DNA from 3 places in the Marinobacter sp. NSM genome. Region 1 is predicted to be linked to each of the others. Evidence: predicted binding sites of a transcription regulator. Region 1 holds the regulator's gene; each other region holds the start of a gene.
The links. Region 1 encodes LexA, which represses DNA repair genes until DNA is damaged. Its sites were predicted from a motif close to CTGTNTNNNNANACAG; they were not measured.
Positions count from the first base shown of each region.

Region 2: a site for LexA is predicted at 2,182-2,197, ahead of recN (DNA repair protein RecN). Genes of this name have one in related genera too.
Region 3: a site for LexA is predicted at 2,060-2,075, ahead of recA (recombinase RecA). Genes of this name have one in related genera too.

Region 1 covers NZ_JBQTCK010000001.1:14,403-18,559, forward strand. The annotation lists gene ACTZWX_RS00055 (gamma-glutamyl-gamma-aminobutyrate hydrolase family protein) at 1-514, opposite strand, end outside; gene ACTZWX_RS00060 (amidoligase family protein) at 507-1,508, opposite strand; gene lexA (transcriptional repressor LexA) at 1,675-2,283, shown strand; gene ACTZWX_RS00070 (cell division inhibitor SulA) at 2,324-2,815, shown strand; gene ACTZWX_RS00075 (hypothetical protein) at 2,822-3,082, opposite strand; gene ACTZWX_RS00080 (DUF6586 family protein) at 3,144-3,626, opposite strand; gene ACTZWX_RS00085 (DUF1329 domain-containing protein) at 3,849-4,157, shown strand, end outside.
Region 2 covers NZ_JBQTCK010000003.1:202,011-206,167, reverse strand. The annotation lists gene fur (ferric iron uptake transcriptional regulator) at 1-373, shown strand, start outside; gene recN (DNA repair protein RecN) at 433-2,112, opposite strand; gene grpE (nucleotide exchange factor GrpE) at 2,376-2,972, shown strand; gene dnaK (molecular chaperone DnaK) at 3,065-4,157, shown strand, end outside.
Region 3 covers NZ_JBQTCK010000008.1:79,274-83,430, reverse strand. The annotation lists gene ACTZWX_RS15895 (PilZ domain-containing protein) at 1-265, shown strand, start outside; gene ACTZWX_RS15890 (flavodoxin family protein) at 266-736, opposite strand; gene recA (recombinase RecA) at 920-1,963, opposite strand; gene pncC (nicotinamide-nucleotide amidase) at 2,127-2,627, opposite strand; gene mutS (DNA mismatch repair protein MutS) at 2,731-4,157, shown strand, end outside.

The DNA of each region.
Region 1 (4,157 bases):
TAATCGCCTGGCTGTGAATACGGTTCGCGCCAATCAGGGTGCTGTGCATCAGCCGGCCTATACGGCTGTCCTGGACCAGCTGGACCGTTTGAAGGGGGAGCAGCAAAGGGCGGTGGCGGGTTTTCATTCGCAGCGGGGTCACGTTCTGGCACAACGACCCGCCATGAAAGACATTGATGAACTGGGCCCCACGGCATATACCCAGTACCGGGATGTCTATTTCCTCGGCTTGCTCAAGCAGCCTGAAGTCGGTTTCGTCCCGTTTCAGGTCGTATCTCGCGGTCACTTGTGGCTGTTTGCCATAGCGGTTGGGGTGTACGTGGGTGCCGCCAGAGAGCACCAGGCCATCGAGCAGGGAGACGTCCGTGCTGAATCCGGGGCGAATGTAGTGCGTGTGGGCGCCATGCAGCCGCAGGCCCAGATTGATCAGTCTGTGGGCGGTGCTGCGCCGGGCGGGGCCGCTGATGCCAATGGTGATCCCCGGCGATCCTGGTGCTTCTGAGATCTCAGACATAACCGCGCTGTTTAAGCCATTGTTCCGTGGTGTCATGCCATGAGCGGGTGAGATTGCGAAAACTGAATGTCTGGGCTTCGCGGAACAGTTCCCTGAGTTCTTTCAGGTGCTCTGGATGGCTTGCGATCTGCTCCAGTACCACCCAGTCGTTCCAGACCGTGGAAAAATGCCATCGGGGGTTGTCGATATCGCAATCGGGTAACCGGTAGTGGAGCGTCGGCCGGCTCTTGATTCTCGGGTCGTCCACATAGTCGTGCAACAGCTCTGAATCCAGATGTGCAAACAGTGGCAGAAGGTCCAAGGCCTTGTTCCGCGTCGGGTTGAAGTTCAGGTAGTCTTTCATCAGCGAGGCCTGGTCGGGAGCATAATCTTCCGCCATCAGCATGTCCGTGTAACGGCTGCTCCAGGGCTCGATGTAAGTGGTAAATTTTCGGCTTATGTCAATCTGATGCCGGGATTTGAGCCAGTCATAAAGTGCCGCGAAGGCCTGCAGGTAGGTGACAATGGTTGCGGGTTCCAGGTCCGGCAGTTCGGGATTGAGTTGCAGGCCGAAAGCAAAATAAATCGCTTCCCGGCTGCCTTCCGCGCCAAGTTCGCGCAGCTCGTCTACCAGTTCTTCGATCAGACCCAGTCTGGAAAAGGGCAGAGGTGGCCCGACAATCTCAAGAGGCACAATGCGTTCTGCGGCAAAATCGATGACATCCATGGCGTGGGTGCCCAGCTCGCGGATTGACTCGGGCAGGCGTTCGTCCGCCAGGTCAAGATCTTTCACAGGGTCAGAGTCCAGCTCAATGGTGAAGGTTCCGGCGTCAGTCTCCAGGCGGCTGACATAACGCGACTCCAGCTCCGGGCTGCCCTTGAGCAGGCGGGCGACATGTTCAACCAGTTCATCGTAGCCCAGTCCGGAGAGTTCGATCTCCACGCCAACTCTACGCTCTTCTCCTTGATGATTACGAAGCCGCTCCGGCATCGCACAACGCTCTGTCGAATTCATTGGCACCTTGCATCCATATAATTCACGGACTTAAACCATAACACACCGATATGCAGCGGCCCGATTACATGACAGAAAATTTCAATCGGGCTTTACACTGGATAAAACACTGTATATAGTCAAATCACTGTATATAAAACCAGGATGAAAAACCCGGAGTACATGCATGAAGCTGACCGCGCGACAGTCCCAGGTGCTGGATATCATCCGGCGGTACGTAGACGAAACCGGTTACCCGCCAACGCGGGCAGAAATCGCTGCCGAACTGGGGTTTCGCTCCGCCAATGCGGCAGAGGAGCACTTGCGGGCCCTGGCCAGGAAAGGCGCCATCGAAATGGTGCCTGGCGCCAGCCGGGGGATTCGACTGCCGGAAGTGGAGCAGGACCCGGGGTTACCGGTTGTCGGCCAGGTTGCGGCGGGTAGCCCGATTCTCGCCCAGGAACACATTGAAGAGCACTGTACTTTGCAACCGGAATTTTTCTCGCCATCCGCCGATTACCTGCTCCGGGTGCGCGGCATGAGCATGAAAGACATTGGCATTCTCGACGGTGATCTGCTCGCAGTACATCGCACTCAGGATGTTCATAACGGGCAGGTGGTTGTGGCCAGGGTTGGTGAAGAAGTGACGGTAAAGCGGTTTCGCAGGGACGGCTCAAAGGTCTGGTTGATTGCGGAGAACGAAGAGTTCGCCCCGATTGAAATTGATCTGGCTGAACAGGAGTTGTTTATCGAAGGTCTGGGTGTGGGCGTGATCCGCCGATCAGATTTGCATTGATAACCAGCAATAAGAAACGATTAGCGCAGGTAGGTGAGCAATGGAACAGTTAAGCTTCACTCAGAACATGGCGTTCCAGCCGGCGGCCATCATGCCCGCCCGCACGGTGTCTACAGGAAAAGCACGGGCCACAGCCCTTGACTCTTCGTCAGACGTCGGTCGGGGAACCAGGGATTTTGGCGGTAACGTGACGGAAATTATTCTTCCTGAAGGCCAGGTAGAGAATGTCCAGTTGCTGCTCCCTATGCTCACCCAGCTGAACCAGGAGAAGCGCTGGCTGGCCCTGATTGACCCGCCACAGTCCCTGGTTGGTAAGTGGCAGAAAATGCACGGTATTGTGGCCAGTGAGTTGCTGGTATTGCGCTCAACCAACGATTACTCCGCACAGCAGCTGGCAGAGCGGGCTTTGAGTGCTGGAACCTGTCATGCGGTGGTGCTCTGGACTAACAAGCTCGGGCGTTCAGCCTTTGAGTCCCTTCAAAAGGCTTCGGCGCAAGGTAGCAGCCACGGCGTGGTGCTGCGTCATCGGTAAAGGAGTTCAGTGGAGGGTGTATCGGGGCTGGGATTCGGCCAGATCATTGTCGTCATCGTCCCAGTCAATATCGTGTGCGATATTGCCAGCGGCCTCAATCCCTGCTGCAATCATCGCCTTGGCAATGCTCATGTCGCGGTCTTCCATCATTTCCCTCGCCTCCTGCGAGAAGGAAATGCGCACCAACGGTGCTGCGTCGTCATCAATGCGGCGCAAGGCGTAGTCGCCATTGGCAAGCTGTACGATTTCAAAAAACGATGGTGACATTCGTTCAACCTTTGTCTTGGTGTATTCGATTCGGTGCGGGAATTTAGCCAACAGGATGGGGCTACCACTCGCTGTGTTGTTCCTCAAGCCGTTTGGCCAGTTCAGTCATGGCCGCCAGAGTCTTTCTGAGTGTTGCGGCGGAACGGTCCGGGCCCTGTTCGACGGAAACCGCAATGATATTCTCTTTCGTAACATTCTTGCGTGTGGTCGGAGGCTGGCTCAAAGCTGATTCAACCTGGTCAAGATGGTTCCACCAGCTTCCTGATGTCTCCGCCAGTTCTCTTAAAAGCCGGGTCTCGTGTACCTCGTAAGGAAACAGCGCTTCCAGTTCCTCCAGTGTCTGTGGTTTTTCGGCTTTATGCTGATGGTATCGGGCAATCATGACCAGCAGCGTTTGCCTTGCCCGCAGCAGGAGCTCGGCGGAGCCCTGAGACAGCGCTTCCGTTTCCGCAGCGGAGCGCTTGGTGTCCGACTCAAGCCTGGCGAGTAAGGTGTTGGCCAGAAAAAGCTTTTGGGCTACCAGTGAGTACCATTGTGATGCCATCTACCACCCGCACTACGTGAGCGTTCAAGAGTCCAATCAGAACAACCGTCAGAGTATATCATTTTTGCGCGCAAATTTCTCCTCCCCTGGGCTCCCCGGAATAGCTGCATTTCACAAGAAACTACAAACAATCACTTGAAACGGTCGTTTGAAACTGGCACAAAGGCGCACAGATTGAACAAGCTTTGATCGTCTTATGGTCCATTATTGGAGGTAATGAGGATGCGGAACCGGATAATTGCTGCTATTGCAGCGGCGGTATTGGGGTGTTCAGGTCCTGTCTTGGCCAAGGTGTCGCCGGCCGAGGCCGAGCGTTTGAAGAATGATCTCACACCAGTGGGTGCAGAACGTGCGGGTAACGAGTCTGGCACTATTCCGGCATGGACTGGCGGGTTGGTTTCACCCCCGGCCAATTGGCGCGAAGGCACCGTAGAGATTAATCCGTTCCCGGAAGACGAAGCGCTGTACATTATCACCCGTGACAATCTGGACCAGTACCGGGACGTACTGTCGGACGGCCACATCCAGATG
Region 2 (4,157 bases), on a different contig from region 1:
TCTCCCGAGAGTCAAAATCTTCAATATTCTGGAGAACGCCGAAGAGCACCATCTGAGTGCCGAGGATGTTTACAAGAAGCTGCTGGATCAGGGAGATGACGTGGGGCTGGCAACCGTCTACCGGGTGCTGACTCAGTTCGAGGCCGCGGGCCTGGTGTTGCGCCATAACTTTGAGGGTGGCCACGCCGTCTTCGAAATGGCGGGTGATGATCACCATGACCACATGGTATGCACGCAAACCGGAGAAGTGATCGAGTTTGTGGATGAGATCATCGAAGAGCGCCAGCAGAAGATCGCCAGGGAGCACGGCTATGAGATTGTTGATCACAGCCTGATCCTCTACGTTAAGCCGTTGGGCTCTTCCAAGAAATAAGTCAAAAAAAGGGGCCAGCAAGCGCCGGCCCCAACAGCTCTCCGAATCGAGAGGGGGATTCAGTGATGGGTCGCCTGACCCTTAACGAACATCTCCCGGGCGTGGGCAATGGTGTGCTCTGTCATGTCTACGCCGCCCAGCATTCTTGCCACTTCGCCGATTCTTCCCTGGTCATCCAGCGTTTCAATGCGTGAATACGTTGCGTCCTGTTCGGTGAATTTGCTGACGAACAGGTGCTGATGGCACTGAGCTGCCACCTGGGGCAAATGGGTAACGCACAATACCTGGCCATTGCTGCCCAGAGACCTGAGCAAGCGCCCGACCACTTCGGCCGTGCCGCCGCCAATACCGACATCCACTTCATCAAACACCAGTGTGGGCGTGGTGGAGGTCTGGGCGACCACCACCTGAATGGCAAGGCTGATGCGGGACAGTTCGCCGCCCGAGGCAACCTTGGCCAGTGGACGTGCGGGTTGCCCCGGATTGGCGCTGACCAGGAACTCGACGTCTTCCATTCCATGTGGGGCCGGCTCATCATTGTGGTTACGGCCCAGTTTGGTAACAAACTGGACGGCCGGCATGCTCAGCTGTGCAAGCTCCTGGGCAATGCGCTGATCCAGTTCCGCCGCCGCCTGCTCCCGTTTGGCCGTTAGTTGCCCGGCCAGTTCATCAAACCGTTTGCGCAGGGATTGCTGCTCTGCCTCAAGTTGCTCGAGGCTGCCTTCGCCGCCGTCCAGCTCTGCCAGTTCGTTCGACAGGCGTTGGTGCAGTTCCGGCAATTCCTCCGGTGTGATGCGGTGCTTTCGGGCCATTTGATAAATGGCGCTCAGGCGCTCCTCGACTTCGGCCAGCCGTGCGGGGTCTGCTTCGTAGTCTTCAACAAAGTGCCGAAGGTTGTCCCCGGCTTCTGAAATCTGGATCTGTGCTTCGGTCAGCATCTGGATGGTGTCAGCCAGTGCCGGCACCTCCACGGGCAGCTGCTCTAGTTGCTGAAGTGCCTGACGCACCAGATCGGCGGCACTGGTTTCGTCCTCAGTGCACAGCAGGGCAGCCTGATGGCTGCTATGCAGTACCGCGTCGGCCTGGCTCAGCTGCGCTTGTTCCTGTTCAAGGTTTTCCTGTTCGCCGTCGCCCAGTGCGAGCCGGTCCAGCTCCTCCACCTGGTACCGGAGCAGTTGCAGTTTTGCCTCCGCCTCGTCGGCGTTCTGGCGCCGCTGTTCCAGTTTCTGGCTGGTTCTATGCCAGGCTTTCCAGGCATCCCGGGTTTGCTCTGCCAGGTCTTCGGCGCCGGAGAATTCGTCCAGCAGCTTCCGATGAGTGTCTTTTTGCAGCAGTGACTGATGTTGGTGCTGGCTGTGAATGTCCATCAGCAGGCCGCCCAGATCCTTGAGCTGGGAGAGTGGGCAGGGCTGGCCATTAATAAACGCTTTTGAACGACCATCCTTGCTGATGGACCGGCGCAGGATGCAGTCGTCTTTGTCATCCAGTTCGTGTTCTTCCAGCCATTGCCGGGCAATCGGAATACGTGAGATGTCGAAGCTGGCGGTGATATCGGCTCGTTTTGCACCGTGGCGCACGGCACCGGCATCCGCTCGGCCGCCCATGGCCAGGCTGAGCGCATCCAGAACAATGGATTTGCCGGCGCCGGTTTCACCGGTCAGGGCCGTCATGCCTTTGCTGAAATGCAGGTCGACCCGTTCAGCGATGGCGTAGTTGGAGACCGTAAGTTGTGTGAGCATGCCGATAACCTCCGCTCAGGATTGGAGACTCTCTGAAAATTGTCTGGATACTGTTGATGTATACAGTTGCTGTGAATATATACAGGGTTTTTCCTGTTTGCAAATAATCGAATCGTGAAAATCTGAAAGAATGCATCGTTTGAGGTTGAAACCTGAGGGGCGGGCCCCATATCCGTTCGCAAAGTCGTATTTTCCTGCCTGTGCAAGGCGGGGCTCATTTAGCCGCAGGCCCTCGGGCCCAGGGAAAGTCATCAGGAGTTGTCATGAGTGCTGACGATAAGCGCAACGAACAAGTAGACGAGCTGAACGAGGCAGTAAACGCCGCAGAAGAGCAGGGCGAAGCAGAAGCCGCCGGTGCTGAAGAAGGTTCCGAACTGGAACGGCTGAAGGCGCAGTTGCAGGAATATCAGGACCAGGCGTTGAGAGCCCAGGCTGAGATGCAGAATGTGCGTCGTCGTGCCGAAATTGATGTGGAAAAGGCCCACAAGTTCGCTCTGGAAAAGTTTGTGAAAGAGCTTCTTCCGGTGGCAGACAGCCTTGAAAAGGCAGTGGAAAGTACTGAAGGTCATGAAAACGCCGGTGAGCTGGTTGGCTCTATTCGCGAAGGCGTGGAAATGACTTTGGGCCTGTTCATGAACGGGCTCAAGAAATTCAACGTTGAACAGGTGAACCCGGTGGGTGAACCGTTCGATCCGCAACAGCACGAGGCGATGTCTATGGTGCCCGCGCCAGATGCCGAGCCGAACAGTGTGGTTGCCGTGGTGCAGAAGGGCTACCTGCTGAACGGTCGCGTGGTTCGTCCCGCCATGGTGGTTGTGGCGAAGGCCGAAGATGCACCAAAAATCGATGAGCAGGCTTGAAAAGCCGATTAAAGCGCCAATATAGCGATTAAACAGCGACAGTCAGGGCAAAACTCCCTGGGACAGCATTCAGAAAGATTTGGAGTGATTCGATGAGCAAGATTATTGGTATCGACCTGGGAACGACCAACTCCTGTGTGGCCATCATGGATGGCGACAAGGTAAAGGTTATTGAAAACGCAGAGGGTGATCGTACTACTCCCTCCATTATCGCGTACACCGACGATAACGAGACCCTGGTTGGTCAGTCCGCCAAGCGCCAGGCGGTCACCAACCCCCATAACACCCTTTACGCCATCAAGCGACTGATCGGTCGTCGTTTTGAGGACGATGTGGTTCAGAAAGACATCAAGATGGTGCCTTACAAAATCTCCAAGGCCGACAACGGCGACGCCTGGGTTGAAGTGAAGGGCCAGAAGATGGCACCGCCCCAGATCTCTGCAGAAGTTCTGAAGAAAATGAAGAAGACTGCAGAAGACTACCTGGGCGAGAAGGTAACGGAAGCAGTTATCACCGTGCCGGCTTACTTCAACGACAGTCAGCGTCAGGCCACCAAAGACGCGGGCAAGATCGCCGGTCTGGAAGTGAAGCGTATCATCAACGAGCCGACCGCGGCTGCCCTGGCCTATGGTCTGGACAAGAAGAGCGGTGACCGCACAGTTGCTGTATACGATCTGGGTGGTGGTACTTTCGACCTCTCCATTATTGAAATTGCGGATGTCGACGGTGAGCATCAGTTCGAGGTTCTGGCCACCAACGGTGACACCTTCCTGGGTGGTGAAGACTTCGATCTGAAAGTCATCGAGTACCTGGCAGACCAGTTCAAGAAAGACAGTGGCATCGACCTGCGCGGCGATTCCCTGGCCATGCAGCGCCTGAAGGAAGCCGGTGAGAAAGCGAAGATCGAGCTGTCCAGCAGCCAGCAGACAGACGTGAACCTGCCATACATCACTGCAGATGCGTCTGGGCCGAAGCACATGAACGTGAAGCTGACCCGTGCCAAGCTGGAAAGCCTGGTGGAAGACCTGGTTAATCGCAGCCTAGAGCCCTGTAAAGTGGCCCTGCAGGACGCCGGCATGAAGGCTTCTGAAATCGACGAGGTTATCCTGGTTGGTGGTCAGACCCGTATGCCGCTCGTGCAGGAAAAGGTTAAAGAGTTCTTCGGCAAAGAAGCCCGTAAAGATG
Region 3 (4,157 bases), on a different contig from region 1:
AACCTGCCTGGATCTCAACCGTTACGGCATGGCAGTGCTGTGCCCTCGGCCGGTAGACTCCGGCGCACGTTTGTTTCTGGACATTGAAGGCAAATACATCAGCGAGTCGCGCATTGACGCCCGGGTGGTGTCATGCCAGCCGTTTCAGACCGGCTTCCGTGTTAGCCTTCAGTTCAGCTATTGCCTCGACAAGAAAGGATATTCCAGAGCGATCGATAATGCCCTTTCCCGGATTGAAGGTTTCTACAACCGGTTTGCCAGCTAATCAGATCAGGCCAGCATCCAGGCTGGCCGCTACGTACATGCCCAGTTCCTCGCACTGCTGTTCGAATTCATCCTTGTAATTTCCCCTGCATAGCAGGGGCTCCTGTATCCGTTTCCAGCGCAGGCCGGTGGTGATGCTGTCAATTGCACGGCGGGTGCCAGTGCCGTCGTGGCCAGCGCGGATGTAGTAGGCAAAGGGCAGGCCCTGGGTTTTCTCAAGGCAGGGGTAGTAGCTTCGGTCGAAGAAGTCTTTGAGGGCACCGGACATGTAGCCGAGGTTTTCGGTGGTGCCGAGGATGATGGCGTCGCAGGCGAGGATGTCTTCGGGGCCGGCGTCGAGTGGGGCTTTTACCACGACTTCTACGGCTTCGATGTCGGGGTGACGGGCGCCTTTTTCTGTGGCGTTCCGGAGTTTCAGGGTATTGGGGGATGGGGCGTGGGCTACTATCAACAACTGCTTTTTTATCGTCATAGTATTCCAACCTTATTCCTGCACCTAACTAACGTGCCAGGTCAGCACAGTGGGGAGCTTTTCCGGGAAACGCTACAAGCACATCCATGTGCGCTTCGCTCCGGCCATCCATGGCCTCCGAGATTCCCGGAAAAGCTCCCCACTGCGCCGCCCCCAACTTTACAGAGGGCGGTCCGAAAAAAGTTACAACAGCTCGCCGTTTGCTTCCACTGGCGCTTCTGCCGCTTCTTTCTTCACCGGCTTGGGCATCAGTTTGTCGCGAACCTTGGCTTCGATTTCGTTGGCGATGTCCATGTTCTCTTCCAGGAACTTGCAGGCGTTGGCTTTGCCCTGGCCGATCTTGTCGCCGTTATAAGCGTACCAGGCGCCGGATTTGTCGACAAAGCCTTCTTTAACGCCCATGTCCAGCACTTCGGCCATGTGGTAGATGCCCTTGCCGTACATGATCTGGAACTCGGCCTGCTTGAAGGGCGGAGATACCTTGTTCTTGACGACTTTTACGCGGGTCTCGTTACCAACCACTTCGTCGCCCTCTTTGACAGCGCCGATGCGGCGGATGTCCAAGCGTACGGAGGAGTAGAATTTCAGGGCGTTACCGCCGGTGGTGGTTTCCGGGCTGCCGAACATGACGCCGATTTTCATACGGATCTGGTTGATGAAGACCATCAGGCAGTTGGCGTGTTTGACGTTACCGGTCAGTTTACGCAGAGCCTGGGACATCAGGCGGGCCTGGAGGCCTACGTGGCTGTCGCCCATCTCGCCTTCGATTTCGGCTTTCGGTGTCAGTGCGGCAACGGAGTCGACGATGATCACGTCAATGGCGTTGGAGCGCACCAGCATGTCAGCGATTTCCAGGGCCTGTTCGCCGGTGTCTGGCTGGGACACCAGCAGGTCGTCTACGTTTACGCCCAGCTTTTCCGCGTAAATGGGGTCGAGCGCGTGCTCGGCGTCAATGAAGGCGCAGGTTTTTCCGGCCTTTTGGGCTTCCGCAATAACCTGCAGGGTCAGTGTGGTTTTACCGGAGCTTTCCGGGCCGTAGATTTCAACGATCCGGCCGTAAGGCAGACCGCCAATACCCAAGGCGACGTCCAGCCCGAGGGAACCGGTGGATACCGCAGGAATGGCTTCACGGGGCTGGTCGCCCATTTTCATCACGGCACCTTTACCGAACTGGCGCTCAATCTGGCCGAGTGCTGCGCTGAGTGCTTTCTTGCGATTGTCTTCCATTGGTACCTGACCCTCATTTTCCGGGGCCGCTGAGCCGCGATTGGGCCAACAGCAGCGAAATTCAAAGCGATGACACCGGAGGCATCCAGTGTTTTCCTGTATATTTGAACAGTATTAAAACATAAGCCTTCGCTGAGACCAACCCCTGCCCGGGTGAAAAACGTCACAGTGTTTTCAGAAACTCCGTAACCCCTTGCAGAACATACAAAACCGACTTGCGTCGCACCTGATCCCGGTCGCCGTCAAAGCACTGCAGGCTGGTTTCGATGCGGTCCGGGCCGGTGCCCCAGGCGAACCATACGGTGCCTACGGGCTTTTCATCACTGCCGCCACCCGGGCCGGCAATGCCGCTGATGGCCACGGCTATGTCCACATCCGCAGCGCGGATGGCGCCGGCGACCATCTGACGAACCACTGGCTCGCTTACCGCGCCATGTTCGGCGAGCACCGATTCTTCAACCCCCAGAATGGCCTGTTTCGCCTCGTTGCTGTAGGTCACCAGTCCGGCCATCAGGTACGCAGACGACCCCGCCCGGTCAGTCAGCACTTTGGCCACCCAGCCGCCGGTACAGCTTTCTGCAGTGGCGATGGTTTTACCGTGCTCGGCGAGCCAATCACCCAGCGTGTTTCCAGCACTCTCCAGTTGTTGGTCAGAGGCCTGCATAACAATCTCCCTGTGTCTGTTGCCAAACCCTTCGTTTCATCACGGGCATTATTTTCTTACAATCCCCGCTTTCACCCAACAGTACGATCAACCGGACAAGTCCATGTCAGCAGCCCAGACCGATCTTTCCAAGCACACCCCAATGATGCAGCAGTACCTGAAGATCAAGCGGGAACACCCGAACGAGCTGGTGTTTTACCGCATGGGTGATTTCTATGAGCTGTTCTACGACGACGCCAAGAAAGCGGCTGAACTGCTGGATATTACCCTGACCGCCCGGGGCCAGTCCGGCGGTAATCCGATCCCGATGGCGGGCGTGCCTTTCCACGCCGCTGAGGGGTACATTGCCCGCATGGTGCGCGCAGGTCAATCCATTGCCATTGCCGAACAGATTGGCGACCCGGCTACCAGTAAGGGGCCGGTTGATCGTCAGGTGGTGCGCGTGGTTACACCGGGCACCCTGAGTGATGAGGCGTTTCTGGAAGACCGGCGAGACAACCTGCTGGTGTCGATTTTCAGCTACAAGGAACAGTTCGGGTTCGCGTCGCTGGACATCTCCAGTGGCCGGTTTTCGGTTGCCGAGCTAGAGAGCCTGGAAGACCTTCAGGGGGAGCTGCAACGCCTTCGGCCGGCGGAGATTCTGATTAGCGAGGACTTTCCCTACGGCGAGGTGCTGGAGGGCTTCACCGGGATTCGTCGCCAGGGTCCCTGGCTGTTTGAGATGGATTCCGCCCGGCGGGTGATTACCCAGCAGCTGCAGGTTAAAGATCTGACCGGTTTTGGCTGTGAAGATCTGCACCTGGCAATCTGCGCCGCCGGCTGCCTGCTGCAGTACGCCCGGGAAACCCAGCGTACCGCCCTGCCCCACATTCGAAAGCTTACCCGTGAGCGGCGGGAAGATGCGGTGATCCTGGATGCCGCCAGCCGCCGCAACCTGGAAATAGACACCAACCTGATGGGTGGCCAGCAGTACACCCTGGCCTGGGTGATGGACCGCACAGCCACGGCCATGGGCGCCCGGGAACTGCGCCGTTGGCTGAACCGGCCACTCAGGAATGTCGAGGCAGTATGCCAGCGCCAGCAGGCGGTCTCGGCACTGCTCGACGGCTTTCATTACGAGCCCGTCCACGACTTGCTCAAGCAGGTGGGTGATATTGAGCGGATTCTGGCCCGTGTGGCGCTGCGTTCGGCACGCCCCCGGGATCTTGCACGCCTGCGTGACGCCTTCCAAACCCTGCCGGAGCTGCAGGAGGCTTTAAAGCCCGTCAACTCACATCACCTGGTAAAGCTGGCCACGGTCATCGGCGAATACCCGGAGCTGGCGGACTTGCTGGAGCGGGCCATCATCGAGAATCCGCCCGTAGTTATCCGGGATGGTGGCGTAATTCGTGAGGGGTTCGACGAAGAGCTGGACGAACTGCGCAATATCAGCGAGAACGCTGGCCAATACCTGCTGGATGTGGAAACCCGGGAGCGGGAACGTACCGGCATTTCCACCCTAAAAGTGGGCTACAACCGGGTGCACGGCTA